4 regions of the Sinorhizobium sp. NFACC03 genome follow, and region 4 is predicted to be linked to each of the others. Evidence: riboswitches for the same ligand, from Rfam matches in the RefSeq annotation. Region 4 holds a riboswitch; each other region holds the start of a gene.
What was found. Region 4 has a riboswitch for cobalamin ahead of nrdH (glutaredoxin-like protein NrdH). Riboswitches for the same ligand answer to the same signal wherever they lie in the genome.

Region 1: another riboswitch for cobalamin. It lies ahead of bluB (5,6-dimethylbenzimidazole synthase); the one in region 4 lies ahead of nrdH (glutaredoxin-like protein NrdH).
Region 2: another riboswitch for cobalamin. It lies ahead of BLU35_RS21305 (CbtB domain-containing protein); the one in region 4 lies ahead of nrdH (glutaredoxin-like protein NrdH).
Region 3: another riboswitch for cobalamin. It lies ahead of BLU35_RS02395 (aromatic ring-hydroxylating oxygenase subunit alpha); the one in region 4 lies ahead of nrdH (glutaredoxin-like protein NrdH).

The regions. Positions count from the first base shown of each region.
Region 1 is NZ_FMXF01000005.1:118,659-125,905, reverse strand. Features, by position in the region: gene BLU35_RS10310 (DUF2865 domain-containing protein) at 1-840, shown strand, start outside; gene bluB (5,6-dimethylbenzimidazole synthase) at 958-1,653, opposite strand; cobalamin riboswitch at 1,700-1,911, opposite strand; gene BLU35_RS10300 (SDR family oxidoreductase) at 2,053-2,865, opposite strand; partial or broken gene BLU35_RS10295 (phytanoyl-CoA dioxygenase family protein) at 2,901-4,140, opposite strand; gene BLU35_RS10290 (LacI family DNA-binding transcriptional regulator) at 4,245-5,264, shown strand; gene BLU35_RS10285 (GGDEF domain-containing protein) at 5,239-5,763, opposite strand; gene BLU35_RS34930 (CHASE4 domain-containing protein) at 5,678-6,757, opposite strand; gene BLU35_RS10275 (ankyrin repeat domain-containing protein) at 7,003-7,247, opposite strand, start outside.
Region 2 is NZ_FMXF01000018.1:13,814-21,060, reverse strand. Features, by position in the region: gene BLU35_RS21315 (NAD(P)H-binding protein) at 1-784, opposite strand, end outside; gene BLU35_RS21310 (TetR/AcrR family transcriptional regulator) at 888-1,580, shown strand; cobalamin riboswitch at 1,579-1,841, shown strand; gene BLU35_RS21305 (CbtB domain-containing protein) at 1,884-2,060, shown strand; gene BLU35_RS21300 (CbtA family protein) at 2,256-3,053, shown strand; gene BLU35_RS21295 (ferric iron reductase) at 3,103-3,951, opposite strand; gene BLU35_RS21290 (glucoamylase family protein) at 3,948-5,255, opposite strand; gene BLU35_RS21285 (DUF1194 domain-containing protein) at 5,413-6,204, shown strand; gene BLU35_RS21275 (GntR family transcriptional regulator) at 6,410-7,132, shown strand.
Region 3 is NZ_FMXF01000001.1:494,401-501,647, forward strand. Features, by position in the region: gene BLU35_RS02380 (FAD-binding oxidoreductase) at 1-1,154, opposite strand, end outside; gene BLU35_RS02385 (L-threonylcarbamoyladenylate synthase) at 1,299-2,273, opposite strand; gene BLU35_RS02390 (DUF6656 family protein) at 2,353-2,952, opposite strand; cobalamin riboswitch at 3,266-3,474, shown strand; gene BLU35_RS02395 (aromatic ring-hydroxylating oxygenase subunit alpha) at 3,579-4,823, shown strand; gene BLU35_RS02400 (FAD-binding oxidoreductase) at 4,825-5,919, shown strand; partial or broken gene BLU35_RS02405 (glycoside hydrolase family 25 protein) at 6,065-7,075, opposite strand; gene BLU35_RS36010 (hypothetical protein) at 7,179-7,247, shown strand, end outside.
Region 4 is NZ_FMXF01000027.1:38,399-45,645, reverse strand. Features, by position in the region: gene BLU35_RS26725 (ABC transporter permease) at 1-262, shown strand, start outside; gene BLU35_RS26720 (ABC transporter permease) at 264-1,091, shown strand; gene BLU35_RS26715 (aspartate/glutamate racemase family protein) at 1,092-1,829, shown strand; gene BLU35_RS26710 (LysR substrate-binding domain-containing protein) at 1,787-2,731, opposite strand; gene BLU35_RS26705 (hypothetical protein) at 2,693-3,172, shown strand; cobalamin riboswitch at 3,459-3,683, shown strand; gene nrdH (glutaredoxin-like protein NrdH) at 3,978-4,199, shown strand; gene nrdI (class Ib ribonucleoside-diphosphate reductase assembly flavoprotein NrdI) at 4,212-4,628, shown strand; gene nrdE (class 1b ribonucleoside-diphosphate reductase subunit alpha) at 4,598-6,751, shown strand; gene nrdF (class 1b ribonucleoside-diphosphate reductase subunit beta) at 6,931-7,247, shown strand, end outside.

The DNA.
Region 1 (7,247 bases), on a different contig from region 4:
GTCACCTACGATGGCGGCGACCCCGACAGCTGCGGGGAGCTCGACAGCCTCATCGCCGAGATGGAAGACAATCTGCGCATGCTGAAGTCGGAGCGCGAGCAGATCTTCGCCGGCGGCAGCGAAGACAGCCGCCGCCGCATCCTTGCCGCGCTTGAAATCAACGGCTGCTACAGCGACAGCGAGGAGTTCGCCAGCGTCGAGCCCGAAGAGCCCGAAACGCACCGCAACATCATTGCCGACCTGCCACCTGAGGACGCCTACGGGCCGATGCTCGGGCATAACGAAGACAGTTATGCGCCGCAGGATGGCTATTACCGCGGAACGTTGCGGACCATGTGCGTGCGCACCTGCGACGGCGCCTTCTTCCCGATCTCCTCGGATGCGACGCCGGCCGACTTCCCGCGTGACGAACAGGCCTGCCGGGCGCGCTGCCCTGGCGCCGAAACGGAACTCTACTTCCACGATATCAACACGGAAGAGAGCGAACAGATGGTCTCGGCCGTGACCGGGCTACCCTATACCGAAATGCCCAATGCGTTTGCCTATCGCACCCGCGGCATCAGCAAGCCTGGCATGTGCGGCTGCCAGATACCGCAGACTGCCGCAACCTCGCCGAAGACGACCGGCACCAAGATCGGCGACGATCAGTCGTCCATCGTCGTGATCGAAACCAAGAAACCGGCGGACACCACGACCGCCAAGGCGCCGGCCGAGGAGCGGCCCTACGACCCGTCCAAGAGCAAGGTGCGCGTCGTCGGCCCGACCTTCCTGCCGCAGGAAGAAACCTCGATCGACCTGAAGCACCCGAAGGGACCGGCCTATCAACCGGTCCAGAACTGATCCTGGCGCCGCCTTAAAGCGCGTCGCGATCTTTTAGATTCGCTCATTGCACTTTAAGTTTTTGATACTTCGCACGTCGTTATCGCAAAACCGCTGCGCACTTTTGCGAGACGGGTTTTAGGAACTCTCGCCGCAGTTCCCCCAGCCTTCCTCAAACACCAGCTCTTCCAGCGGCAGGCGTTGCCGCCATCCCTTCACCGCCAGTTCGGGCTGCTGGTAAAGGCGATCGACATAACCGAGGCAGAGCCAGGCGACGATCTCGATATGATCGGGAATGCCGAGGATCGCCTTGATCTCGGCCTCGTGAAAGATGCTGACCCAGCCGACGCCAACTCCTTCGGCGCGGGCCGCAAGCCACAGGTTTTGCACGGCGCAAACCGTCGAATAGACATCCATCTGCGGATTGTGCGTGCGGCCGAGAACGACGGCGCCGCCGCGCGTGCGGTCACAGGTGACGCAAATGCTGAGCGGTGCCTTGCGAATGCCTTCGAGTTTCAGCGAGCGGTATTTGGTCTGCTGCTCTACCTCGAACATCAGCGCCGCCTCATCATTGGCGCGACGAAACGCCTGCCAGACGCGCTCGCGCGTTTCTGCCCCCCGCACCAGTACGAAATTCCAGGGCTGCATGAAGCCAACCGACGGTGCACTGTGCGCCGCCGTAAGCAGGCGTTTCACCAGATCGTCGGGAAGAGGTTCTGCCAAGAATTCGTCGCGCACGTCGCGGCGTGTTTCGATAGCGCGGTAGACAGCCTCCCGCTCATCCAGCGAGAAGGCACCGGCAGCCGCAAGGCCGCCCTTCGGTTCAGTCAGCATCGTTCGATCCCCAACAATGCGAAAACCTCCCGCCGTCCGCGCGGGGTTCGGTCTATCTCGCCAGGCCGGTCTTCTGACTTCGGTTCAACCGGTCGCCTCACCTTCCCAGATCGATTTAAGATCCAGTGGCAAAACCTTGAATCAATTCAAGGCACTTGTAGAGGCGACTGTCCCCGTCACAGCGTTGGGCACGTTCCGGAATGACACCGGATTCCCGATTCTCCCGCTTGCGCGGGCACCTGACGGCGTCATAAGGGCACAGCCACTAGCGAAAGACAAGCGCCCGTCAGAGCGGGATGAGGAAAAGTGCACGCAGTTTTCCGCCCGCATTCCGCTCTAACTTCTAAGGACCGATCACGTTTATGATTTTGGATCGATCCGACCCAAAATCATCGTGATCTAGAGCGGCGCCACCGGATGGGGCGAACCGTCATAGCCGCCCCAGACCGATTGGTCGAAGCAGATCACCGATCCGGTCATCAGCCCGGATTCCGCCGAAGACAGGTAGGCGCAGGCTCGCGCCACCTCGGCCGGATCGACGAGCCTGCCGAAGGGTTGGCTGGCGGCCGCCTTTTCGAGCCAATCCGCGGCAGCGCCGTGAAATTCGCGCTGGATGCGGTCCTCGCCTTCGGAAGCCATCCAGCCGATATTCAGGCCGTTGACGCGGATGCGGTTGCGCAGAAGCGCATAGGCAGTGTTCTTGGTCAGCGTCTCCAGAGCGCCTTTCGACGAGCAATAGGCCGCAATGAAGGGCTGCCCGGCCATTGCCGACATCGAGCCGATATTGACGATGGTGCCTTCCGTTCGCTCGCGCCGCATCACCTTCACCGTCTCCTGCATCAGGAAGAACGGCGCCCGCACATTGATGGCGAACATCCGGTCGAAGAGTTCCGGTGTCGTGTCCAGGATCGTGCCGCGATCGGTGATGGCGGCGGCATTGACCAGCGCATCGACCCGACCGAATTCCGCATCGCAGGCGGCAACGACCTTGCGCGCGTCGTCCACCTTTTCAAGATCGGCCTCGACATAGACCACTTTCGCGGCGCTGGCCTTGCCGATTTGCTCGGCCTTCGCCCGCCCCTTGGCGGCATTGCGCCCACAAATGACGATGCCCGCCGCACCGCGTTCGGCGAATAGGCCGGCGATCGTTGCGCCCAGCCCTTGCGTGCCGCCGGTGACGATGGCGACCTTGCCTTGCATCTGTCCGTTCATCGAGTTCCTCCCTCGCAAATGATGATGTGAAACAGCTACGGCTCCCGAGCGAAATGCGCCGGGAGCCTGTCAATTGTGAGACTGACCCAACTCAGCTTGCGCTTCGCCTGCGCGTCGAGTGAGGCCCGAAAATCCTGCTCGCTTGCTCCCGCGGCAAGCGCCTCGCGCATCAACTGCGCCTGGGTCTTTGGCGCCAGCCCGCCAAGCGGCGGATCGCGGTCGAGATTGGTTGGGAAGGAATAGCCCTCGGCGCAGGACGCGATGGCATTGGCCGCTTCTGCATTGGTCAGTTTGCCCCCGCCAAGCAAAACCTTCAACGCCGGATAGAGCGTCGCGCTCATCGTCAGTCGATCGACCGTTTCCATTGTCCGGCCAAAGGCCGAGGACACCTGCAGCAGGTTCGCCACGCGGCGGATGTCGGTGGAGCGGTTGTTGCCGGCCGCGTGGAAGAGCGCCGGATTGAAGAAGACGACATCGCCCTTTTCGAGCGGGAGCTGGACATGGTGCTCGTCGAAATAGGCTCGGAACTCGGGCCGATTGAGCGCCAGATAACCCGGCACATAGGTCTGGCTATAGGGCAGGAACAGGGTCGGCCCGCTTTCAAGCGGCATGTCGCAGTGGGCGACCGCGCCCTGCAGCGTCAGCACCGGCGAGAGCTTGTGGACATGCGCTGGATAGCGCTCGATCACCGCGGCGGTCTGGAAGCCGAGATGGTAGTCCCGGTGCGCCGATTGTGCCGCGCCGCCCGGATTGACGCGGTTCACCTGCGCCGTCATCTGGTAATTCGGCCCAAGCCAGGCTTCGCTGACAAGCGCAATGATGGCATTGCCGTAGTAGGCGGCAAAATTCGCCGGCGCCTTCAGGCAGTGCTTTTCCAGCGAGTTCCAGATGCGATCATTGGCGCCAGGCTTGGCGAAGTGGTCGCCGCCGCCGCTGTTGCTGCGATGCTGCTCCTCGATGATCTCGTCGAAGACGGTGCTCGCGACATCCACCGCGGCGGTATCGGCAAAGGCGCGCTTGAACACCGCCACACCCGGGCCGGTCGCCAGCGCCTCACAGATTTCGGCAAGCACCGCCCGCCGCGTTTCTGCATCGCCGCAGGCGGCAATCAGCTCGTCGCTGTTGTAGATCAACACGTTCTGGTCGCAGCTCGAAGCATAGGGATAGTCGGCCAGGCTGGTCCGGCGCTCGACCTCCGCCCGGAACGCCTCGATATCGCAGGCCGCTTCGGCAGATGCGCTCGATCCGCTGCCTCGCCCTGTTGTCGGTCTTCATCGCGTTTCCTCCTCCGGAACATCTTGATGGGCACGACTATAGGCGGCGGCAAAACATGATATAGAGCAGGAATCCATCAAAAATCCATCAGGAGAGCAGCGGCGGTGGCCCATCCCTTTCTGGTCAAGGACATCGCCTTTCAGGCCGGTCTCAGCACCGCGACGGTCGATCGCGTACTCAACGAGCGCCCGGGTGTCCGCCGCCAGACCGTCGCCAGGGTTCGCGCAGCCATCGAGGAACTGGAGAAGCAGCAGGCGGGACTCGACATTCAAGGCCGCAAGTTCGCGATCGATATCGTCATGGAGGCGCCGGAGCGCTTTACCGATGCGGTACGACGGGCCTTTGAAAGCGAAGCCATGACACTGGCGCCGACGAGCTTTCGCTGCCGTTTTCACTTCGCCGAGACCATGCGGCCGCAGGACATCGTGCAACTGCTCGGCCGCATCCGCCTGCGCGGAACCGACGGGCTGGTATTGAAGGCGCCGGATGTGCCCGAGATCGTTGGCGCCGTCGCACGCTTCGAGACAGGCGGCATTCCCGTCGTGACGCTGGCGACCGACCTTCCCAACTCCCAGCGCACCGCCTATGCGGGCGCCGACAACCGGGCGGCCGGAGAAACGGCTGCCTATCTGATTGGCGAACGCTTTGCAGGTGCCGCGGCCACGGTCCTCGTGACGCTATCCAGCGGCCGCTTCCGCGGCGAGGAAGAGCGGGAGATCGGCTTTCGCCGAGTGCTGCGTCAGCACTATCCGACAATCAGGATCGTCGAGATCAGCGAGGGGCATGGTCGCGATAGCGAAACCGGCGCGCTGGCGGACGCAGCGCTCGCCGCCAACCCCGACATCAATGCCGCCTATTCGATCGGCGGCGGCAACCGCTCGGTGCTGGCAGCCTTCGATCGCCTCAACCGCAACTGCGCACTCTACATCGCCCATGATCTCGACGATGACAATCTGGCGCTGCTGCGCGCGCGGCGCATTCATTTCGTCCTGCATCACGACCTGAAGACCGACGCGCGCACGGCCTTCCGCACCATCATGCTTTACGGCCGCGTGCCGTCCGCCGCAGTCGGCCCTCAGCTTTCGGCCGTGGTGGTCATCACGCTCTATAACGTACCGGAGTAGAAAAATCGCCCAGGCCGCTTGGCCCGGCGGTTGGCTGCTCGCCGGTGGTTTCACCCGGCAGCACCGTATCGTCAGCGGTCTCGACGCGGTTGCGGCCACGTCGCTTGGCAAGATAGAGCGCCTCATCTGCCGCCAGCAGCAAGGCACGCGCGGTCAAACCATGGCGCGGCGCGAAGGCGATGCCGGCGCTGCCGCCGACGACCAGCAGCTGGCCGTTGAACCCAACCGGTGTCTGCGCATCGGCGACAAGACCGGCCGCAAGCCCACGGGCTTCGGCCTCGCTGCAATCGCCGAGGATGATTGCGAACTCGTCGCCGCCGAGCCGTGCCACAGTACCGTTGGGTCCGGCGCGGTTCCGGAAACGCTCGGCCATGGCGACCAGAACAGCGTCGCCTGCCGCATGACCATAGCGGTCATTGACCGCCTTGAACGCGTCGAGGTCGGCATAGACGAGCGTGAACGGGTGCGTCTTTGCCTTCAACAGCGCCGCTGCCAGCATGTCGTCGAAACCGCTGCGATTGAGCAGCCCCGTCAGCCGATCGTGCTTGGCGAGATGCCGGTTGAGCGCCTCGCTCTGCTGCAAGGCGGCAAAGAGCGTCGAGAAGCGGAAGGCAACGAACGCCATCAGTAGCGCTGCGACGATTGGCGCGCACGAACCCGCCAGGAGATTGCGGCATCCAAGCCGCCACCAGACAGGAGGCGTCGGAACAGCGGCCGACCGATGTGTAAACGCTGCCCTCCGGCCGCTCGGTCAATGGCACGAAAGCAAGCCCCCGGACGCCCAAACGCGCCGCGATCTCTCGCGTCATCTTGGCCGTCACCGGTCGCACCGAAACCATGAGCACCGGTGCCCGGCGCTCCGCTGGAACGACCAGCGTTTCCGGGATGACCGCCTGCACCACCGCGACGCTCATGCGCCCGTCGATCTCACGCAAGTCCATGGCGTGGATCCCGGGTACGGACGGCATCAGCGATTGCGGGTCGGGCGTCACGACATCCAGCACGTAGGAGCCGTGGTTGTTTCTGAGCACATTATCGTAACGGCGTTTGGCCTCGTCGAGCAGGTCATCGACCTCTTCGAGCGGGACACGGGCCGTCTCGCTCGGCACGGCAACACCGTCCTTCAACACAGTCGACGTGCTGTGATCCACGTCCGTCATGATCAGCCAGGAGAAGCCGTAGTCTTCCCACAGCCAGCCCGACAGCTCGTCCGCAACGAATGCGTCGCTGACGTGCCCCTTGGCCAGTTCTTCGTAGGTCTTGTCCCAGAAGGAAAGCTGCGCCTGAAACTGAACGACGGCATCCATCTGGTGGCGCAGTTCGGTTGCCACCAGCCGGCGCTCCGCCGAAAGGCCGAAGCGATCGGCCTCGGCGACGGACCGATCCAGAACGAAAATGAGGCTCGCGATGATCAGAACCGCGACCAGCGTGCAGGCGGCATGGATCGCCCAAACCGTTCTGCTCCGCTTCGCCAGCCGCAAAGTCTTGTCCATGATGCGATCGCCCCCTCGTCCGGCCGGCTGTCGCGCGCATTCTCGCGCCTCTCCAAGCGCGATACGCAGCCACGGCGGCCAACTTGGGCAGCACCGTAGCGATCAAAATCAAAGTTTGGCTTAAATAAGCTGGTGTTGAAATACTTAACGATTTCAACCGGCTGAATCCGCCAGCAATCAGCAGTCGCAGGCGGATAATAGGGAGCGCAAACCAATGTCAGCGCTCCCCGTTTGGACAGAGCGTTCTACTTCGGAGCAGCTGCCGGCCGCAGCAATGCGATGATCACCTCATTGCCCTTGTCACGCGCCAGATCGCGTATCGAGGGACCTGCGACGCCGTCACGGATGCCGGCATTTGCGCCTCGATCGAGAAGCAGCCGCACAACGGCCGCCTGCCCGTTGACCACGGCGAAGGCCAGTGGCGTCATCCAGTCCTGTTGCGGTTCCGGACGGCCGCGCGCCCGGAACGTTCCGAACGGCGTTTCGAGCA
Region 2 (7,247 bases), on a different contig from region 4:
AGGTTGCAAAGTCGCGCGGCCGCCGCCCAAGCACGCGCTCGACGTCAGACGTCACACTCGAATTGCGCCCGTCGAGCACCGAGGTGAAGAGATAGCGGATGAGTTCGACATAGTCATCAGGCACGCCGTCAGCCTGCAATTGCGCGGCGAAGTCGGCAACCGGCACGGCCTGATAGGAGATCGGGCGTTTGGCCGCGGCAGCGATCTCGGTCACGGCTTCAGCGAAGGTCATCAGCCGCGGGCCGGTCAGAGAATAGACCTTGCCGACATGATCATCGTCGAGAAGCGCTTCAACCGCGACGTCGGCGATGTCGTCGCAGCTGACGAAAGGCTCGGTGACTGTATCCACGGGCAGGAAGACCGAACCGCTTAGAACTCCCTCTGCCAGGAAGCCTTCGTTGAAGTTTTCGAAGAACCAGCTCCCCCGAATGATCGTCCAGTCGGCGCCGGAGGCCTGCAGCGCGCGCTCGGCCGCTTCCGCCTCGTCCTCGCCGCGCCCCGACAGAAGCACCAGCCGCCTGATGCCCGCGCCGACGGCAAGGTTTGAGAACTTGCGGATGGTCTCGACAGAGCCCGGCACCGCCAGATCGGGCTGGTAGCAGACATAGATGCGATCGACATTTTCGAGCACAGGCGCCCAGGTCGCCTCGTCCGTCCAGTCGAAGGACGGTGATGCCGAACGGGCGCCGATGCGCACCGCAACACCCCGCTCTTGAAGGCGCTCAGCCACCCGCCGCCCCGTCTTGCCGGTACCGCCCAAAACCAGTGTGACTTTCTGAGACATCGTTTCCTCCTAAGGTTCATCAACAAACATGAGCATCTCTCACATTTGCAAATGTGATAAATCCTCGTATTTTAAGAGTCAAGCCAAAATGTGAGCATCACTCATGATTACAGAAACAAGCCCATCCGCGGTCCCCGCCGAAGACGAGACTGCGCTGCGCCGGACACCCAGCCAGAAACGCAGCCGCGAGCGCGTCGAACAAATCCTTGCCTGCGCGACGGCGCTCATTCAGGAAAAGGGCAGCGACGCCATGCGGATGAGCGAAGTCGCTGAAAAGGCTGGAATTTCGATCGGCTCGCTCTACCAGTACTTCCCTGACAAGGCGGCGATCGTGCGCACGCTGGCCGAGCGCTACAATGCCGTGTGCAACGAGTGCATCGCTGCCGAACTTGCCAAGGTCACATCACTCGCGGAACTACGCGACGCCTTCTGTGTGCTGTTCGACATCTACTACGACATGTTCCTGGCCGAGCCCGTCATGCGCGACATCTGGTCGGCAATGCAGGCCGACAAGGCGCTGCGCGAGATCGATCTTCTGCAAAGCCGCGCCGGCGGAAAACTGCTTGCCGATGTCTGGGCCCGGCTTGTGCCCGAAACCCCGCGCGAAACCATCGACAGTGCCGCTTTCCTGATCATGCATCTCGGCGATTGCACCATGCGGCTTGCGGTGTCGGTCGATCGCGCCGAGGGCGACCGCATCGTCGAGGCCTATAAACGCATGATCATCCGCGATTTTGTCGCGGATGGACCGGGCGGCGGCGCAAGTCCAATTGACATATTAGGGGTGCGATCCTAATCATCAGAGATCGATTGGTTCCCGGGACACGAACGTGTTTCGGGAGTAAACGGGAACGTGACGGATGGACCCATGCTGGGCATTCACATCACGGCCGACCCCGCGACTGTAGAGCGACGTCGATCTGCCATTCCGGAGCGATCCGGAAGAAGCCACTGGAAGAGACCACGAGAGGGTGGTCGATCTGGGAAGGCGAGGCTGATCCAGGGCTTCCCGCCCAGCGCCGTGAGCCAGGAAACCTGCCACTCGATACGGGCATAGGGCCCACACCGGGAATTTCCCGATGCCATCACGGAGGTTGTCATGGCTACGTCTACTGTTTCGAGCATTCCGCTCTCCCTCAGCGATCGTCTGACCGCTGGCGTCATCGCGCTTTTCATCGGCGCATTCCTCGTCTTCGGTGCCGGCCTTGCCAATTCGGCCGTGCTGCACGACACCGCGCACGACACCCGCCACTCCTACGGCTTCCCCTGCCACTAAGACGATGTTCCGGAACGTAACTCACGTTCCGCATCGAAGTGTCTGCGGACATGAACGCATCCGGCCTGTGCCGGATGTCGGTGTTTGTGCATGCCGGTTTCGTCCGGCGCGCAACGGCCATCCGCATGGCAGAACGGGAAGGCTTGCAAACCACGCCGCAGCGCGTGGCTTTTGCCGTTATCGAGGGACTTCAAGATGATTGTCAGAACGCTTCTGGCCGCGATCGTGGCTGGACTGATTGCCGGTGTCTTCATGACCGGCGCCCAGGAATTTCGGGTAACCCCGCTGATCCTGCATGCGGAGGAATTCGAAGGCGAGGCTCCGGCCGCAACCGAACAGCCCGCTGCACAGCCTGGAACGACGCAACCCGCCGCCGAGGGCCATGACCAGCATTCGTCGCTGAAGGCGGTCTCACCGCTTTCCGCCATGCTCGATGCCCTGTCGCCGATCACGCCAGCCTATGCGCATGAGGGCGAACACGAGGAAGGCGGCATCATGTTCGGTATGAGCCGGTTCTCCGGCACACTCATTGCCAACCTCGTCACCGGCTCCGGCTTCGGCCTGCTCCTGGCCGGCGTCAGCCTGGTGATCGGTTACCCGATCACGCTCCGGAACGGCGCGCTCTGGGGCGCCTGCGGCTGGCTCGCCGTGCACATGCTGCCGGCAATCGGCCTGCCGCCGGAACTGCCGGGTTTCCCGGCCGCCGAACTCGGCGACCGCCAGACCTGGTGGCTGGCAACCGTCGCCCTCTCCGCAGTCGGTCTCTATCTCGTCGTCCTGCGCGAGGAGATCGTCTCCAAGGTCGCAGGCCTGGTGCTGATCGCAGCACCCCATGTCTACGGCGCGCCGCAGCCGGTCGATATTACGAGCAACGTTCCGGCCGTACTCGGCGCCGAGTTTGCGGTTGCCGCACTCGCCACCACGCTCGCCTTCTGGATCGTGCTTGGCGTCGTCTCCGGCTTCATCAACGAGCGTTTCGCGAGAGCAAACTGATCCGGCCGATCACGCCCCCCATGGGCACCTGAACAAACGACGGCGGGGTTCAGGCTCCGCCGTTTTGCATGAGATGCGCGGCCAGCCGCGCGCGGCGATCGTCCGGCTCCAGCAGGACGCAGGTATCGCAGAAGCTGCTACCCTCCGTTTGGAAGTAGAGGCAACAGCCGCAACGGATCCGATATTGGCGCGACAGTTGCGCGCCGCTTGCCGGATCGACCGCGGAGATCTCCTCGTAGCAGAGCTCTTCCGAGAACAACCGCGAGCCCCGCCGCTTGACGATCGCAAGCGCCTCGGCCATGCCGCGCGCCTCGTCACCGATCGCGCGACCGATCTCCAGGAACGCTCCGGCAAGGGAATCCGCTGCCAGCCGCCACTGCGCCCCGGAAGAAAGCCCGGTGCGCTTTTTCAGGACCGCGATGACCGGCGCCAGATGGGCCGTGAAGCCGCGCTCGAAAGCGCTGATGCCTTCGGCATGCTGCGGCCCTTCCGCCACACCGAGGCGGAAATGATAACGCTTGCCGGCAACTTCCCGATCTTGGTGAAGGCGGGTCCACTCTTCGAAGCGAAGCCCGGCGATCTGCGCCTGAAGACCCGCGCCAAGATAGAGCGCGCCGAGAACCACACTCAGCTGGCGGCTGTAGAAGGCGATCAGATGTGCCGCCCGAATCCGGTCCGTCATGCCGATTGCGAAAAAGTCCTGATAGGCAAGGCTCTGCTCGATCCCGGTCCCACCAGCGGCCCAGAAGGCGGCTGGTGCGCTGAAGGCACTGTCCGCCGGCCCGAGCGAGACACCGGCGTCGGGGAACTGCGCGTGCAACCGCTCGACCACTGCCAGCGCCTGCGGCGGATATCCCTCGACCGTCCGCGCCATCCGCTGGTGATTTCTCGAATTCATGCCGTCTCCGTCGCCAGCCAGCCGCCCTCATATCCCGCGCGCTCAAGACCGCGCCGGATCGCCGGCAGGCTGCGTGTCAGCTCCCAGACGAAGCCGCTCCGCCAATTCTCGATCATCATCACGACGAGCCCCTGGTCAAGGCCGACGACACGCTCGTCGATCCAACCCGCAGGCCCCTCGCCAGCAAGGCTCGGATTGAACCCGCCCGGAAAGCGCCCTTCCTTCAGAAGCCCGGGATAGCCGGCCGCGACATGGCCGAGGGCCGATAGGGACGCATCCGGATCGAAAGGCAGACAGGCCGCCGCTGCCCAGGGCACGAGCGTGCCGTCATCCGGACCGAAGGGTGCGCCGCGGTTGACGTAGCCCAAGAGCCGCTGCCAGCGTCCGTCCTTGAGGCGCAGCCGGCCGCGTGGCGCATGGCAGGCACTGAGCCCCCAGAGATGTTGGCCATAGCCGGCGAAACGGCCCGAGTTTCGCCGCGCATGGTCGCGCTGCAACGCAATGGCGCGCTGGGTATTCTCGAAATAATCCGTCCCCCTCTCGCGCGTCGGCCGATCGCCGAGACCGCGAAGGTCAAGCCAGGCCTGCGGGAACAGGTGGATGAACAGCGGCGCCGCATGGAGGTGAGGCCCGCCATCAACCGCGATCCAGTCGTAGCCCTCCGTAAAGGCGGTGTAGTGCTCCGGCTCGATCGCATGATCGGGCGCCCCGAGCGCCAGCACATAGAGCAACAGCGCCTCGCTGTATCCCCGCCAGCGATGCTTCAGGAACCGGCCGGGCGGGCGCCAGCCCATCGTCAGTGTGTCACTCCGGTTCAACGCCCAGCGCCAGTCGACCCGCGCATAGAGCCTTTCGGCCAGCGTGCGGATCTCGCATTCCCCCGTGTCCTCGCCGGAGAAAAAGGCGGAAGCGGTCAGGCATCCGGCGATCAGCAGCGCCGTGTCGACGGTCGAGAGTTCGCTGCGCCAGGTGCGCTCGCCGGTCCGCATATCGAGAAAGTGATAGTAGAAGCCGCGATAGCCGCTCGCCCGCTGGTCGCGCGACTGCGGGCTCTCGGCCAGGAAGCGCAGCGTGGTCAACACCCGCCCGATCGCCTCGCGGCGCGAAATCCACCCGCGCTCGACGCCGATGGGATAACAGGAAAGGCCGAAACCGGTCGCCGCAATACTCGACGGCGCGACCGGCAGCGACGTGTCCGCGATCAATCCGGTGGCCGGATCGGCGTGATCGAGGAAGTATCCGAACGCCGCCTTCTGCAGGCCATCAGTTTGAAATAGCTCGGCATTTTCCGTCTGTTTCAGCATTCCGCCCTTCCGGACCCTGGCCCCAGTCATACGTCCTTTTGGGCTAACGCCGGCAAATCACTCTTTGTTGAAGGCCAGCTACACCCAAATAGTCGCCGAAATCCAATCCTGTGTTACATTCTTCTAATCTGACCGCGCGCAATGACTGGTTGAAGCGATGTTGAGCGTGTTGGCGTTGATCCTCTCATTGAGTGGTGGCCCGAGCCCATCGACCGCCGCGTCGACGGATGTCGATGTCGAACTGATCCTGGCCGTCGACATGTCCGGCTCGATGGATCTGGACGAGGCGCGCATCCAGCGCGCCGGTTACGTGGAGGCGCTCCGGCACCGCGATTTCCTCGATGCGGTCGCAAGCGGGCAACTGGGCAAGATCGCCATCGGCTATTTCGAATGGGCCGGAACGGTTAACGAATCCTCCGTCGTCGCCTGGCAAGTGATCGCCACCGCCGCCGACGCCGATGCCTTTGCCAAGCTGATCGAGGCGCGACCGGTCGGTACCCGGCGCGGTACGTCGATTTCGAATGCGATCACCTACGGTACGATGCTGATCGATTCGAACGCCTTCAACGGCATACGCCGGGTCATCGACGTTTCCGGCGACGGCCCGAACAATATCGGCCCGCCAGTCATTCCCGCCCGCGAGACGGCGGTCGCCCGCGGCATCACCATCAACGGGCTTGCGATCCTCATCCGCCCCTCGGTTTCGACCGGCCCGCTCGACCAGTACTACGCCGAATGCGTCATCGGCGGTCCCGGGTCCTTCGTGCTGCCGGTGCACGAGCCTGAGGATTTTTCGATCGCAATTCGCCAGAAGCTGGTGCTCGAGGTCAGCGGTCTGCCGCCGCCCACCGTCCGCCTGGCCGATGCCCTTCCGGCATCCGACTGCCTGATCGGCGAGAAGCTCAGGCCCGGCTTCCTCGACCGCGTCTATCCCGAACTCGACAAATAGCCCCTCGCCGCCCCTACAGCGCCGCGCGTCTTATCAGGCGCACAATGGTCGCTGTAGCACTTTGAAGCGCTGCATGTTTTGTCCTTAAACCGGGTACGATTTAAGGAAACATGCAGTTGTCGGCGCGCAACCCATGCGCGTCAGATTGTCGTTTCCCTTCGCTTCGCCCGGCGATAAGATGAGCCGTTATTTCGCGGATCGATTCATGTCCTTGACCACCACGCCTCCACTGGCCGACATGGCCACAGACACCGCCGCCGACACTGGCAGTCAGCATATCCGCGACACGTTGCGCGATGCGATCGTCGAGCGGCGGCTCGCCCCCGGCACCAAGCTTTCCGAAAGCGATGTCGGCGAACTCTTCAATGTCAGCCGCACGCTGGTGCGCGCCGCCCTGCAGGCGCTCTCCTATGAAGGGCTCGTCAGCGTCGAGAAGAACCGCGGCGCCTTCGTCGCCCACCCCTCGATCGACGAGGCGCGCCAGATCTTCGCGACCCGCCGGCTGATCGAACCCGGCGTCGTTCGTGCCGCGGCGCCTCATATCGGCAAGGCCGAGCTCGCCGAGCTCCGGCGCATGCTGGCGGCCGAACGGCAGCTCACCGAACAGCGCGGCCACTCGGCCCGCCGCGCCGAGATCAAGGCATCAGGCGATTTTCACCTGGCGCTCGCCGATCTCAGCCGCAACGCCATTCTTCGCCGCTTCATGGACGAACTCGTCGCCCGCTCCTCGCTGGTGATCGCGCTTTACGGCCAGTCGACAGTTTCGAGCTGCGGCCACAACGAACATGACGAGATCGTCAACGCGCTGGAACGCGGCGACGTCGATACCGCAGCCAAACTGATGGTCCACCATATCGACCATATCGAAGCCGATCTCGACCTGCGCGTCCACAAATCGACCGACCTCAAGGCAGCACTCGAGCTTTAGGGCCCGCCTCAAGCCCTCCGGGAATCACGAAAAGTTCACGGGCCGAAAAAAGTCGCTGATCCGGCGGAACCATTCCCGCGCCACAGCGTTGGCCTCGCGCTCGAAAAAGACTGAG
Region 3 (7,247 bases), on a different contig from region 4:
TGGCCGAAAGAGCAGATGCGCGCGCCTGGGATCGCCTTCATGACGGCGGCGTCCGCCTCCTTCATAAAGGCAGGAATGCTGGAAACGGGCACTGAGACGTCGTGCTTGATCGAGCCGCCCTCGGGTTTCTGCGCCGGCGACATGCTTTCGCGCATATGCCACAGCGCCTTGCCTTGCGTCTCGTTGGCGGCGATCACGGCGTTTTCGACGAGACCGGCGGCAAAGCCCTGTTCCAGGAGGTCGTTGACTATGCGCTCGGCGCTTTCGGCCGAATCCGAGGTCGAGATGTCGATCAGCGCGTACCAAGGATGGACGGTGTCCATCGGGTCGCGAACGCCGGGAATATGTTTCGTCGTGAATTCGACGCCGAGGCGCGGCATCAGCTCGAAGCCGGTCAGCGCCGGCCCGCAAAGGCTGGCGGCCTTTTCGAAGAGAGCGAGCGCATGCTCCACACTGCCGACACCGGCGAAGGCTACCTGATGTCCAAGCGGTTTCGGGAATAGCTTGAGCACCGCGCCGGTGATGACGCCGAGCGTGCCCTCGGCGCCGATGAAGAGGTCGCGCAGGTCGTAGCCGGTATTGTCCTTCTTCAGCCGGCGCAGCCCGTCCCAAATTTCGCCGGTTGGCAACACGACCTCGAGGCCGAGGCAGAGCTGGCGCATGTTGCCATAGGCGAGCACCGCCGTGCCGCCGGCATTGGTGGAGACATTGCCGCCGATACGCGCGGAGCCTTCCGATCCGAGCGACAGCGGGAACAGGCGATTGTGATCGTCCGCCGCCTTCTGGATGTCGGCGAGAATGCATCCGGCGTCCGCGACGATCACGTTGCCGACCGGATCCACGTCGCGAATCCGGTTCAGCCGTTCGAGCGAAAGCACGATGTCCGCTTTGCCTTCCCGCGGGATCTGTCCGGCCACGTGGCCGGTGTTGCCGCCCTGCGGTACGATCGCGGTGCGGGTCGCGCTGGCGAGTTTCATGATGCGAGAGACTTCGTCGACCGAACCGGGGCGAAGCACCATCGGCGTCGTGCCGCGAAAGAGCCCGCGGGATTCGACGAGATAGCGCGCCTTGTCCGCTTCGGCGGTGAGCGCATTGGCGCTGCCGACGATCTCGACGAAGGAGGCGATGAGTTCAGGAGAGGGAAGGGTCGTCATGAGTCTGCCTTCGCACTGCGCTTGAGCGCGCTATCGGATCGGTCGAACTGAAGACACGATCCTCGGTTCCTATCGGCTGCGATCATAACCGCAATCGCGGCCGTCCGGTGAGGGCGGGGTGCGGAGGAGAAGCCGCACGCGATCTCACCCTCGCGGCGCCGCCGCACGCTGCAGCCGGTCGATGATCGCTTCTCCCAATCCTTCCGACGGGATCGGCCCGAAGGCGATCGTCGCAGCGCCGCTGGCGTCGGCCCGCTTCATGTAGTCGAAGAGATTGGCTGCCGCTTCGTGAAGATTTCCGGTCGGGCTGAGATCGAGAACGATGGCCGCCTGTTCCTCGCCGGCGATCCGGCCGCCGCCGTAGCGGATCAAGGCCTCGCCCGCACGCACATCGGCAACATCGAGCCTGACGGCCGCGCCGGGCGCGTAGTGGGAGGCCAGCATGCCCGGCGCCTCGATCGTTGCTCCCGCCGTTTCCGGTCGGATCACCGGACGATCGAGCAGGCGCTCGATTTCTGCGGCATCGAGGCCGCCGGGGCGGAGCAGCCGGATCTCGTCGCCATCGACCTTGATGATCGTGGACTCCAAGCCGATTTCGGCCGGGCCTGCGTCGAGGATCAGTTTCAGCTTTTCGCCGAGATCCGCATCGACATGGACCGCACTGGTCGGGCTGATCTTGCCCGAGGTGTTGGCGCTGGGCGCTGCGAGCGGCCGCCCGAAGCGGGCGATCACCCGGCGCGAAAAGCCGTCGGGCATGCGGATGCCAAGCGTGTCGAGGCCGGCCGAGGCCAGCGCATGCACGCTGCTATCGGGCCGCTGCGGCAAGATCAGCGTCAGGGGTCCGGGCCAGAAGGTTTCCGCCAGGCGTCGGGAAATCGGGTCGAAGCGCACATGGGCCTCGGCCATCGCCATGTCGGAGACATGCGAGATCAGCGGATTGAAGCGCGGCCGGCCCTTCATCTCGTAGATGCGGCTGATCGCATCGGGATTGGTGGCGTCGGCGGCAAGGCCATAGACGGTTTCGGTGGGAATCGCGACCGGTTCGCCTTCGGCAAGAACGGCGCAGGCGCGTTCGATCGCGCGGTCCGGTTCCCTGCCTGTGTCGATGATCTCTGCCATGCCGTTTCCTTTCCGACGCTTCCTTAACGGACGTGCCGGGAAAACAGAACGATTTTTTTGGGGGCGTTCGGTTGCTGCCTCAGAGACTGCGGATAATGCGGCGCAGCGCGGAGTCCCGGGCACCCAGCATCAGCACGTTCTTGAGAGCAACCTTGGGGTCGTCCGTGCGGAAGAGGAGCCCGTTGTCGCGGACGTTGCGGTTGATGACCATCTGTCCGTCTTCGGCGTTCGGCTCGATCGCGACCGCGAAATACATGCGGGAATAGCCGCTCTGGATACGGTCGAAGAAATGTGTCTCATCACCAAGGTCGCTGAAGAAATTGGCGAAGTAGAACGACCAGGTGATGTCCTTGGAAGGCGTGACCGCCGTCCGCGCCGCCGTCACATGGCAATAGCCGAGATGCGGCTTGCCGACGAGCGTGCGGTGAAAAATCAGCTTGGGAAACTGGATCGAGGCATGAAAGCCGTTGATCCGCTTGTGCGTCGTGTCACCGGCGGTCGCGAGCTTCTTGCCGGTCCTGTCCGCGACTTCTTCGTAGCTCAGATACCGTCGCTCGCTCGGCAGCCATTGCCGGCGGTTGATCCTGCCGGTGCGCAGAAACTCGGTATGAACGGCCGTCTTCGGCATGACCGCCGGCGGCTTCTCGGCCGCAGCGTCGTAATATCTGAACTTTGCCATGATCGTCAGTGTGCCATCTGCCTGCCGGACATCTTCGTCCGCCGGCAAGCCTAGTGGCTTATGGTTAATGAAGGATTTCCTTTCGTTCGCGGAAGATGCCCCTGCACATTCATGGGAATGTCGCAAACGGGCGAAGCCTTCCTGTGTCTGCGTCATGTCAGTCACAAAAGACGGCATCTGCCCAATTTTTGATCTATCTATATGTTTATAAAGTGAAAAATTCTCGCATCCGTTTCCAAAAGGCGGTTTCGATCGTGTCGTCATTCTGGAATTGAATGTCGCTATCCGGCGCCTGCCGAGGCGCCTTCCGCGCTTACATATCCTTACTCAAGGTGTCGTCTTCCAAAGGGGAAGGCGGATAATTGGGAAGCCGGTCAAATCCCGGCGCTGCCCCCGCAACGGTGGTGGAGCGAAAGCCTCGGCAAAAGGCCACTGGACGGTTTTCCGTCCGGGAAGGCGCCGGGCTGGTCCTTCGAAGGACGGCTCCTGAGCCCGGAAACCAGCCTTGACAGACATAACCGTAACGGGTTGCGGCGGGCAGCCGGATCGGAGCCTAAAACGCATGGGCGTGCGCCCATGCGGGTTCCTGTCCTGCCTCTCCGAAACATGGCGCATGAGGACAGGACATGGATACCAAGACCGATATGCTTCGCAAGCTGAAGGGCCGGCGTGACGGCTACAGCCTCGATCGGGCCTTCTACATCGACCCCGACTATTACCGGCAGGACCTGGAAAACATCTGGTATCGGGATTGGCTGTTCATCGGCCACGATTGCGAAATCCCGCGGGCCGGCAACTATTTCACCGTCCAGGTCGGCGACTATCCGGTCGTCATCACCCGCGATCGCCAGGGCACGATCCGCGCGCTCCACAACTCCTGCCGCCACCGCGGCTCCCGCGTCTGCACGCAGCACAAGGGCTCTTCGGCAAAGCTCGTCTGTCCCTATCATCAATGGACCTACGAGCTCGACGGCTCGCTGCTCTTCGCACGCCAGATGGGTGAAGACTTCGACAAGGCAGCCCACAGCCTGAAGCAGATCCATTGCGAAACGGTCGGCGGCTACATCTTCATCAACCTGTCGGAGACGCCGGCGGATTTCGCCGCCTTCCGCGAGCTGGCATTCCCCTACCTCGCGCCGCACCGGCTGGGAGAGACCAAGGTCGCCTTCGAAAGCACCATCATCGAAAAGGGCAACTGGAAGCTCGTCTGGGAGAACAACCGCGAGTGCTACCACTGCGCCGCCAATCACCCCGAACTCTGCCGGACCTATCCGGAAGCGCCGACCGCGACCGGGGTGCAGGGCGCCAAGGACGATCCGGTGATTGCCGCCCATTGGGCGAAGTGCGAGGCCGAGGGCCTGCCGAGCGAGTTCCGGATGTCGCCGACCGGCCAGTTCCGCGCCGCGCGCATGCCGCTGGTCGATAATGCCGAAAGCTACACCATGTCGGGTGCGCCCGCCGTAAAAAGGGCGCTGTCGGCCGATGTCAGGCAGAAGCAGATCGGCACGCTCCTGATGTTCCACTACCCGACGACCTGGAACCACGTGCTTTCGGATCACGCCATCACCTTCCGCGTGTTGCCGCTCGGGCCGGAACTCACGCAGGTGACAACGAAGTGGCTGGTCCACAAGGACGCGGTCGAAGGTGTCGACTACACGCTCGAGGATCTGACTCATGTCTGGACCGAGACCAACGACCAGGATCGCCAGATCGTCGAGGAAAATGCCTTCGGCATCCGCTCGCCGGCCTATGAGCCCGGTCCGTATTCGCCGGAGCACGAGGGCGGCGTGATGCAGTTCGTCGAATGGTACTGCAAGTTCATGGAGCAGCGCCTGCAGGGCGATGCGGCTCCGCTCTCAAAGGTCGCCTGATATGCAGATGGCGTCCTCCTTCCATCATTTCGACGAACTGCATGTCTGGATCGATCGGCAGCAGATGCTCGAATGCACATCGGCCGTCGTCGAGACCGCCGATGTCATGACCTTCACCTTCCGTGCGGAGAAGCCCGCCTGGTTTCGTTATCTGCCCGGGCAGTTCGTCACCCTCGAATTGCCGGTCGCCGACGATCCGGTCATGCGCACCTACACCCTGTCGTCGACACCGTCTCGCCCGCTTTCGATCGCCGTGACGGTCAAGGCGCAGGCCGACAGCATCGGCACCCGCTGGATGTTCGATCACCTGAAGCCGGGCATGAAGCTCCGGGCTTTTGGCCCGCTCGGCGATTTCAGCTTCGTCCGTCATCCCGGCGAAAAGTACCTGTTTATCTCCGCCGGCTCCGGCATCACCCCGATGATGTCGATGACACGCTGGATGGCCGACTGCGTGCCGGAGACCGATGTCACCTTCATCTCCTGCGCGCGCCGGCCGGACGACCTTCTGTTTCGCTCGGAGCTCGAGGTTCTGGCGACACAGATGTCCGGACTGAACCTCGGCTTCATCGTCGAAGGGCACGAGGCGCGTCACGGCTGGCACGGCCTGCGCGGCCGCATCGACGGTGCCAAGCTACCGTTGCTCGCTCCCGACTTCCAGGAGCGCACGGTGTTCTGCTGCGGTCCGGAACCGTTCATGCGCGGTGTGCGCGAGATGCTGAAGGCAGCCGGCTTCGACATGGCCCGCTATCACGAGGAGAGCTTCCAGCCGGCGGCAGCACCTGCCGCGGAAGAGATCGCCGTGCGCGCCGGTGCCGGCGATGATGGTGAGGTTCAGGCGGCCAAGGTCGCCTTCACCATGAGCGGCAAGGAGGTCGAGGCGAAACCCGGCCAAACGATCCTGCAGACGGCACGCGCCAACGGTGTGAGGATCGGCGCTGCCTGCGAGGGCGGTATCTGCGGCACCTGCCGGGTGATGAAGGTCGCGGGCGAGGTCGAGATGAACCACAATGGCGGTATTCTCGATGACGAGATCGACGAGGGTTACATCCTCGCCTGTTGCTCGCGGCCGCTGGGAGATGTCCAGATCGAAGCCTGAAGGATCAGGGCGTGTTGCAGGGCGCAGGCTTGATTGCAACGCGCCGTAGATTGTCGGCATTGGCAACCGCGCCGATACAACCGCCCTGTGCCGCGTCATCGGCGGCGACCGCCACCTGTAGGGCGCGCTCGTGGCGAGCGAAGTCGATCGAGCCCGTCACCAGCCTGTCGACGCCGCTGCCGGCGCCGCTCGTGGCACCGGCACGGCTGACGAGCAGCGGCTCGCCAAGCGTTGCGGAGGCCCGTGCGACCGCGTGCATGCCCGTCCCCTGCTCGGCTTGAGCAACGAGGGTGAGCGGCAATGGCTTTTCAGGCAGCAAGGCACCCTGCGCCCAAATCGCTTTCAGCGCCAGCGGCGACTTTGCAGCGACATTCACGTCGATATCGTCGAGCGTCCCTGGCACGCGGTAGGGGCAACGCCGTTTGCCGCAATTGATGCCGGACGAGAACTGCCACAACGCATAGCTTTCCCAATTGCCCATCGGGAAGACCTGGCGGATATCCGGCTTGTAGCGCGCGTACCAGAGCGGCAGGCGCGACAGCAGCCGGTGCTTGGCGCGGTGCGCGGCGATATATTTGGCCGTGATGTGGTTGGTATAGAGGATCGGATAACGTCCGGTGCGGGTCTTGACGTGGCCGGCGAAAATCGCGGCATCCTCTAGCGACATGTATTTCTCCGCATCGATGCCCTCGAGATCGAGGACCATCAACTCGTCGTCGCGCGGCTCGGCGTAGTCGAGGAAATGGTTCGCCTGGTCGACGGGATTGCCGGGACGGGCGAGATGGTAGGCACCCCACAGCAGCCCGTGTGTGCGGGCGATCATGCGCCGGGTCTGGTAGAGCTCACGGCTGACGGCGTATTTGCGCCACATGGTCTTGCAGTGGTTGAAGGTGTCGCCGTTGTGGTCGCCGGTGCAGGAGAAGCTCTCGGGCAGGCCATCGGAGGCCTTGGCGATGAAGCCGGAGATGCGCTTGTCCGCAAGCATCGTTTCCCAGTCGATGCTGTTCATCTCATAGGCATCGACGATGATGGCGTTGGACTTGGTCTTCCAGGGTTCCAGTTCACCGGCGCGTGCGATCGCCGCCGCGAAAGCCAGACCTAGAAAGGTCGCGAGGCGCAGAATCATCCCTGTGGTGGAGATATACCGCTTTGCCATTCTCTGAGATTGCCGACAGTATCGTTAATGTATCGTAAATCCCAGCCCCCGAGGCGGACTGTGCTGGAGCGGCGCGCGAAAGTATACCGACCTCCGGCTGTATATGAGCAATGCCTTGCATAATATTGGTGTGTCGCGTGATGCCTTCGACGCCGACAGGCGGATGAACGAA
Region 4 (7,247 bases):
CCTCTGGAACGTCATCCTGCCGCTCGCCAAGCCGGGCATCGCGATCGGCTCTATCTTCGTCGTCACGCTCGTCATGGCGGATTTCTCAACGGTGCAGGTCATGTCCGGTGGCCAGAGCGCCTCCGTCGCGCTGATGATGAAGAACCAGATGTCGCTGCTGCAATATCCGGCAGCGGCCGCCAATGCCGTGGTGCTTCTGATCGTCGTGCTCATCATGGTCGCCGCGATCCTGCGCGTCGTCGACATCCGCAAGGAGCTTTGACATGAACCACGAGAGACGCGGCAAGGAATTCTACCTGCTCGCAATCTTCTTCACGCTGTTCGTGCTGTTTCTCTACGGCCCGCTGTCGGCCGTGCTGATCCTCTCCTTTCAGGGACCGGACGGCGGCCTGACCTTTCCGCTGAACGGCCTATCGCTGCACTGGTTCTACAACCTGTTCGAACGGCAGGCGGTCGGCAACTTCGGCGCCTCATTCCGGCGCTCCTTTACGCTCGGCCTGATGGTAATGGCGGTCAACGTCGTGGTCGCCCTGCTTGCAGGCCTTGCCTTCCGCCGACGCTTCCGCGGCGCAACCGCGCTTTTCTATCTCACCGTCGCAAGTCTCGTCGTGCCGTCGATCATCATCTCGCTCGGCATCGGCGTCGTCTTCCAGCAGTTCGGCCTGAAGCCCGCCTGGTATTCCTCCGGCTTCGGCGCGCATCTCACCTGGACACTGCCTTTCGGCGTGCTCATCATGTTTGCGGTCTTCAACCGGTTCTCACCGGCCTACGAAGAAGCGGCGCGCGATCTAGGGGCGACGTCCTGGCAGACCTTCCAGCACGTTCTCCTGCCGATGATCGCGCCAAGCCTGATCGGCGTAGGCCTCTTCGGCTTCACGCTCTCCTACGACGAATTCGCCCGCACGCTGATGACTTCGGGCAGCTACAACACTCTGCCACTCGAGATCTACGGCATGACTACGAATGTGACGACGCCGGTGCTCTATGCGCTCGGCACGGTCACCACCCTCTTCTCCTTCACCATCATCCTCGTCGCGCTCGCAGTCATTCTGACACTTGCGAGGCCACCAGGCAAAGCTGAGCTAGGCTAGATGCGCATCCTGATCATCAATCCCAACACCACCGCGTCGATGACGGCCAAAGCAGCCGCGGCCGCTCGGACTGTCGTCAACCCTGCCACGGAAATTCTCGCGCGCACCTCCAGATCGGGACCGGCCTCGATCGAGGGGCATTATGACGGCGCCGTCGCCCTGCCGGGCCTGCTCGCCGAAATCCGCGACGGCGAGGCCGCAGGCGCCGATGCCGCGGTCATCGCCTGCTTCGACGACACCGGCTTGGAGGCAGCCCGTGCGCTCGCCCGCATACCGGTGGTGGGGCTCTGCGAATCCGCCGTCGCGACCGCTGCCATGCTGGCGCAACGTTTCACCGTCGTCACCACGCTCGAACGGTCACGGGTGCTGATCGAGAATCTCGTCCGGCATTACGGCATGGGCGACCGGGCAAGGGTCCGCGCCGCCAACATCCCGGTGCTCGAACTGGAGGACAAGGCATCAGACGCGCTCGCCAAACTCCGGCGCGAGATCGAGCTGGCGCTCAATCAGGATGGCGCAGAAGCGATCGTGCTCGGCTGCGCCGGCATGGCCGATCTCGCCCGGGCGCTCCAAGCGGACTATGACGTCCCTGTCATCGACGGCGTTTCGGCCGCGGTCAAGCAGGCGGAAGCACTCGTGTCACAGGGACTTATGACGAGCAAGCGCGGGGCCTATGCGTCGCCGCTCAGCAAGCCCTATTCAGGTTTCACGAGCGCGCTCGCTCCGACCCCGGCTTGAGGTGATGCCGACCTGGAATCGCCCACGACGGTCGCCAGCAGCGCATTCGATGCGTCGGCCTCGGCAATGATCCACTCGCGAAAGGCCTGGATCTTCTTTTGCCGCCGGTGGCTCTGCGGGTAGACCAGCCAATAGGCCCGGCCGTCCTGCACCACATGGTCAAACGGCCGGATGAGTTTGCCGTTTCTGAGTTCCTCCAGCAGGAAGGTCGAGACGGCGATGGCAATGCCGTGATCCGCAAGTGTCGTGGCGACGTCCATCGCCTGAACGTCGAAGATCAGTTCGGTGCCGTTGCTCGCCGGTGGTTCCACGCCGGTTTCGATCATCCATCGCCGCCACCAGCTGGCGTTGCCGAAACGCCGCACGCGTAGAACGTCGGACGGTTCCTTGAGCTGGTGCTTTTCCAGGAAGGACGGTGTGCAGACCGGCATGTAATCGATAGGGAAGAGCGGAAACACGTCGTTGCCGGGCCAGTCGCCGTTGCCGCTGCGCACCACGAGGTCGATCGCATCACGCTTGAAGTCGATCAGTTCGGTCGACATGTGCACCCGGATGCTGATGTTCGGATGGGCCGTCTGAAACGAGGCGAGCCGCTGGCCGAGCCAGCTCGAGACGACGGTCGGTAGCACGGAAATGTGCAGGTGGTGCTCGGTCTTGTCGGCGATCTCGGAAAACGCAGCCCCGAGAAGATCGATCGCCTCGGTCACCTTCGGCGCCAGCTGCCGCCCGGCCGCCGTCAGCCGCACCTCACGCGGAAGACGAACGAAGAGCGGCGTGCCGATGCGCTCCTCCAAGATCCGGATCTGGTAGCTGACCGCCGCCTGCGTCATGCCGAGCTCGTCGGCGGCGCGGGTGAAGCTCAGATGTCTGGCGGCCGCTTCGAAGGCGCGCACGGCACTCATGGGAGGAATCTTGCTCATGGCCCTGAGATAAGCATTCTTTATGCCAGCATGCGAGAAATCGCTTTGCGCGAAGCAGCAAAAATCCTCACTTTTTTCGCGAACACAACAGCAAAAACAAAGAGGATAGCAATGCTTAGCGCAGTGCGATCAACGATCCTTCATGCCCTGAACTGGGCCGGCAACGCACTCAACCCGACCATCGACATCGATACGTTCAGCGAATTCCAGCTGAAGGATATCGGATTGACGCGGGATCACGAGACCGTCCGGGCGCACATCGGCGATATTGCCGATCCGTGGCATTGGCCGACGGACGGCAATCCGCGCAAGTCACCGCCCTCGCCGGAGCGGGATTGCGGCGACGCGCCGCAAATGGCAAGGGCTTCGCCTCGAGCCCAGCCCGGAGAAAACAAAGACGTAAGCATGTCGCTCTGCGATTGACTGAGCGCAGAGGCAAGAGACAGCGCAGTTGTCGTGATCTGCCACCTGCCAGCACGTGGACCGAATTCGGGAGAGATCCGGCGTGGCGTTTCTAAAAGCGACGTGCCGGAGCCTCTTCGCAAGTGATCGGCAACGGAGCGAGCGCCGGGCTCGAAGCCGAGCTCTCCACCCACAAGTTTCGCCGCATCCCGCCGTTTACTCCTTGTTATCCACACGGCGAAAGAAATCACCTTCTCTCCCCGGCTTCAGGCACCTCGTACCTATTGACGCAGATTTGCGATGAACTACTATATCTAGTGTTCGAGGTTCTCTCGATTCGCAGGGATTGAGAGCTAAGACGGGAATACGGTGCGTCGGCGAGTTTTCGCCAGGCTATGCCGTAGCTGCCCCCGCAACTGTAGACGGCGAGCGACTGTCCGGAATTGGACCACTGAGGCATGAGGCCTCGGGAAGGTCGGGATGGAAGCTGAGACCCGTGAGCCAGGAGACCTGCCTCGAGCAAAACGTCCACGGGCGGGGTGTCCGGAGGAGTTGAGTTGCGTGCGGCAGGATGAGCCTGCCTGATCGTCTCGACATCTCCCCGGCAGCCTGTCGAAAGCTTCGGGGTGAAGTCATGTCCGCGTCATTGAAATTCTATCGCTCGCCAATCAAGAGGCGCGGTTTCCCGCGCAGCTGACGAAGAGGCATGCCCGGGCGTCCAGATCCGAGCGAGCCACAGCCATGACAGCCCTGCATTTCGCCGGATCGCGGTTGCGTGTCCGTGCGCCTTCTCATGCTCTCATCCAGCCGACCAAACGAGGAAGAAATGAACGTTACCGTCTACAGCAAGCCCGCCTGCGTCCAATGCACCGCGACCTATCGGGCGCTCGATCGCCAGGGCGTCAACTACGAGGTCATTGATATCTCCATCGACCAAGACGCGCTCGAAACGGTCAAGGGCCTCGGCTACATGCAGCTTCCCGTCGTCGTCGCCGGCCCCGAACACTGGGCGGGTTTTCGCCCCGACAAGATCAGCGCGCTCTCCTAGAGGAGACAGGCGGTGGGCCTGATCGTCTATTTTTCCAGCCGCTCGGAAAACACCCATCGCTTCGTCGAAAAGCTCGGCCTTCGCGCAGCGCGCATACCGCTCCAGGAAAGTAAGGCTTCACTTACGGTTTCCGAGCCCTTCGTGTTGGTCGTGCCCACCTATTGCGGCGACGACGGCCGGGGTGCCGTACCGAAACAGGTCATCCGCTTCCTCAACGATGCGGGCAACCGCTCTCACATCCGCGGTGTCATTGCTGCGGGCAACAGCAATTTCGGCGCGACCTATGGGATCGCCGGCGACGTCATCGCGGCCAAGTGCCAGGTGCCCTACCTTTACCGGTTCGAGCTTCTCGGGACCGAGGAGGACGTCGCCAATGTCAGAAACGGGATGGAACGATTTTGGACGTCTCAACACTCGAACGCCCCCTGAAGGCGACGGAAGCGGCGCTGGACTATCATGCGCTGAACGCGATGCTGAACCTCTATGATGAAGAGGGGCGCATCCAACTCGACAAGGACCGGCTGGCGGCGAAGCAGTACTTCCTCCAGCACGTCAACCAGAACACCGTCTTCTTCCATAACCTCAGGGAGAAGCTCGATTATCTGGTGACCGAAGGCTACTATGAACAGCAGGTGCTGGATCAGTATTCCTTCAACTTCGTGCGAGATCTCTACGACCACGCTTATGGGAAGAAGTTCCGCTTCCCGACCTTCCTCGGCGCGTTCAAATACTACACCTCCTATACGCTGAAGACCTTTGACGGAACGCGCTACCTGGAGCGCTACGAGGATCGCGTCTGCATGGTGGCGATGACGCTTGCGCGCGGCAACGAGGGACTTGCCCGCGATCTCGTCGACGAGATCATTTCCGGCCGTTTCCAGCCGGCGACGCCGACCTTCCTCAATGCCGGCAAAAAGCAACGCGGCGAGCTCGTCTCCTGCTTCTTGCTTAGGGTCGAGGACAATATGGAAAGCATCGGCCGCGCGATTAATTCCGCATTGCAGCTCTCCAAGCGCGGCGGCGGCGTGGCGCTGTCGCTCACCAACATTAGAGAGATGGGGGCACCGATCAAGCAGATCGAAAACCAGTCCTCCGGCATCATCCCGGTGATGAAGCTCTTGGAAGACAGCTTCTCCTATGCCAACCAGCTTGGCGCCCGCCAGGGAGCAGGTGCTGTCTATCTCCACGCCCATCACCCCGACATCATGCGTTTTCTCGATACCAAGCGGGAAAATGCCGACGAGAAGATCCGCATCAAGACGCTTTCGCTCGGCGTCGTCATCCCGGACATCACCTTCGAGCTCGCCCGCAACAACGAGGACATGTACCTGTTCTCGCCCTATGACGTTGAGCGTGTCTACGGCGTGCCGTTGACCGAGATTTCGGTCAGCGAGAAGTATCGCGAGATGGTCGAGGACGCGCGCATCCGCAAGCAGAAGATCAAGGCGCGCGATTTTTTCCAGATTATCGCCGAAATCCAGTTCGAGAGCGGCTATCCCTACATCATGTTCGAGGACACGGTGAACCGGGCGAACCCGATTGCCGGCCGTATCACCATGAGCAACCTCTGTTCGGAAATCCTGCAGGTGAGCGAGGCGAGCGAATTCAACGACGACCTCTCCTACGCAAAGATGGGCAAGGATATCTCCTGCAACCTAGGCTCGCTGAATATTGCCGCGGCGATGGACAGTCCGGATTTCGGCCAGACGATCGAGACCTCGATCCGCGCGCTCACCGCCGTCTCTGAGATGAGCCACATCTCGTCAGTGCCTTCGATCGAGAAGGGCAATGACGACAGCCACGCGATCGGGCTCGGCCAGATGAACCTGCACGGCTACCTCGCCCGCGAGCGCATCTTCTACGGCTCGGAGGAAGGCATCGATTTCACCAATATCTATTTCTACACGGTGACCTATCACGCCATCCGCGCATCCAACCGGCTGGCGGTCGAGAAGGGCGTGAGCTTTAAGGGCTTCGAGAACTCGAAATATGCGTCCGGCGAATATTTCGACAAATATACGGTTAGCGAATGGCTGCCGGCGACCGAAAAGGTAAAGGGCCTGTTCGAAGCGGCCGGCATTTCCATACCGACGCAGGAAGACTGGCGGGAGCTGAAACAGGCGGTCATGCAAGGCGGTCTCTACAACCAGAACCTCCAGGCGGTGCCGCCGACGGGCTCGATCTCCTACATCAACCACTCGACCTCCTCTATCCACCCGATCGTCTCGAAGATCGAGATCCGCAAGGAAGGCAAGATTGGCCGCGTCTACTATCCGGCCGCCTTCATGACCAACGACAACCTCGAATATTACCAGGACGCCTACGAGATCGGGCCGGAGAAGATCATCGACACCTATGCGGCTGCGACCCAGCATGTCGACCAGGGCCTGTCGCTGACCCTGTTCTTCCGCGACACGGCGACGACGCGCGACATAAACCGCGCGCAGATCCACGCCTGGAAGAAGGGCATCAAGACGATCTACTACATCCGCCTTCGCCAGATGGCGCTTGAGGGCACGCAGGTCCAGGGCTGCGTTTCCTGCGCGTTGTAGCGCCGCGTTCCCATTAAGTGCCCCTCACCCTAACCCTCTCCCCGCCTGCGGGGAGAGGGTACCTGCCACACTGACGGCCCAGATTTGCGAGATGGCGCGGCATATGCCTTCTCCGCGCAAGCGGGGAGAAGGTGCCGGCAGGCGGAATGAGGGGCGTCCACGCCCGAGAGGACAACGAAATGAACATGAACACCAAGCCAGCGAGCCGCATCCGCGCCATCAACTGGAACCGCATCGAGGACGACAAGGATCTGGAGGTCTGGAACCGGCTTACCGGCAATTTCTGGCTGCCGGAGAAGGTGCCGCTCTCCAACGACATCCCCTCCTGGGTGACCCTGAAGCCGGAGGAGCAGAAGCTCACCATCCGCGTCTTCACCGGCCTCACGCTGCTCGACACGATCCAGAACGGCGTCGGCGCCGTCAAGCTGATGGAGGATGCCATCACTCCGCACGAGGAGGCGGTGCTTTCCAACATCTCCTTCATGGAAGCGGTGCA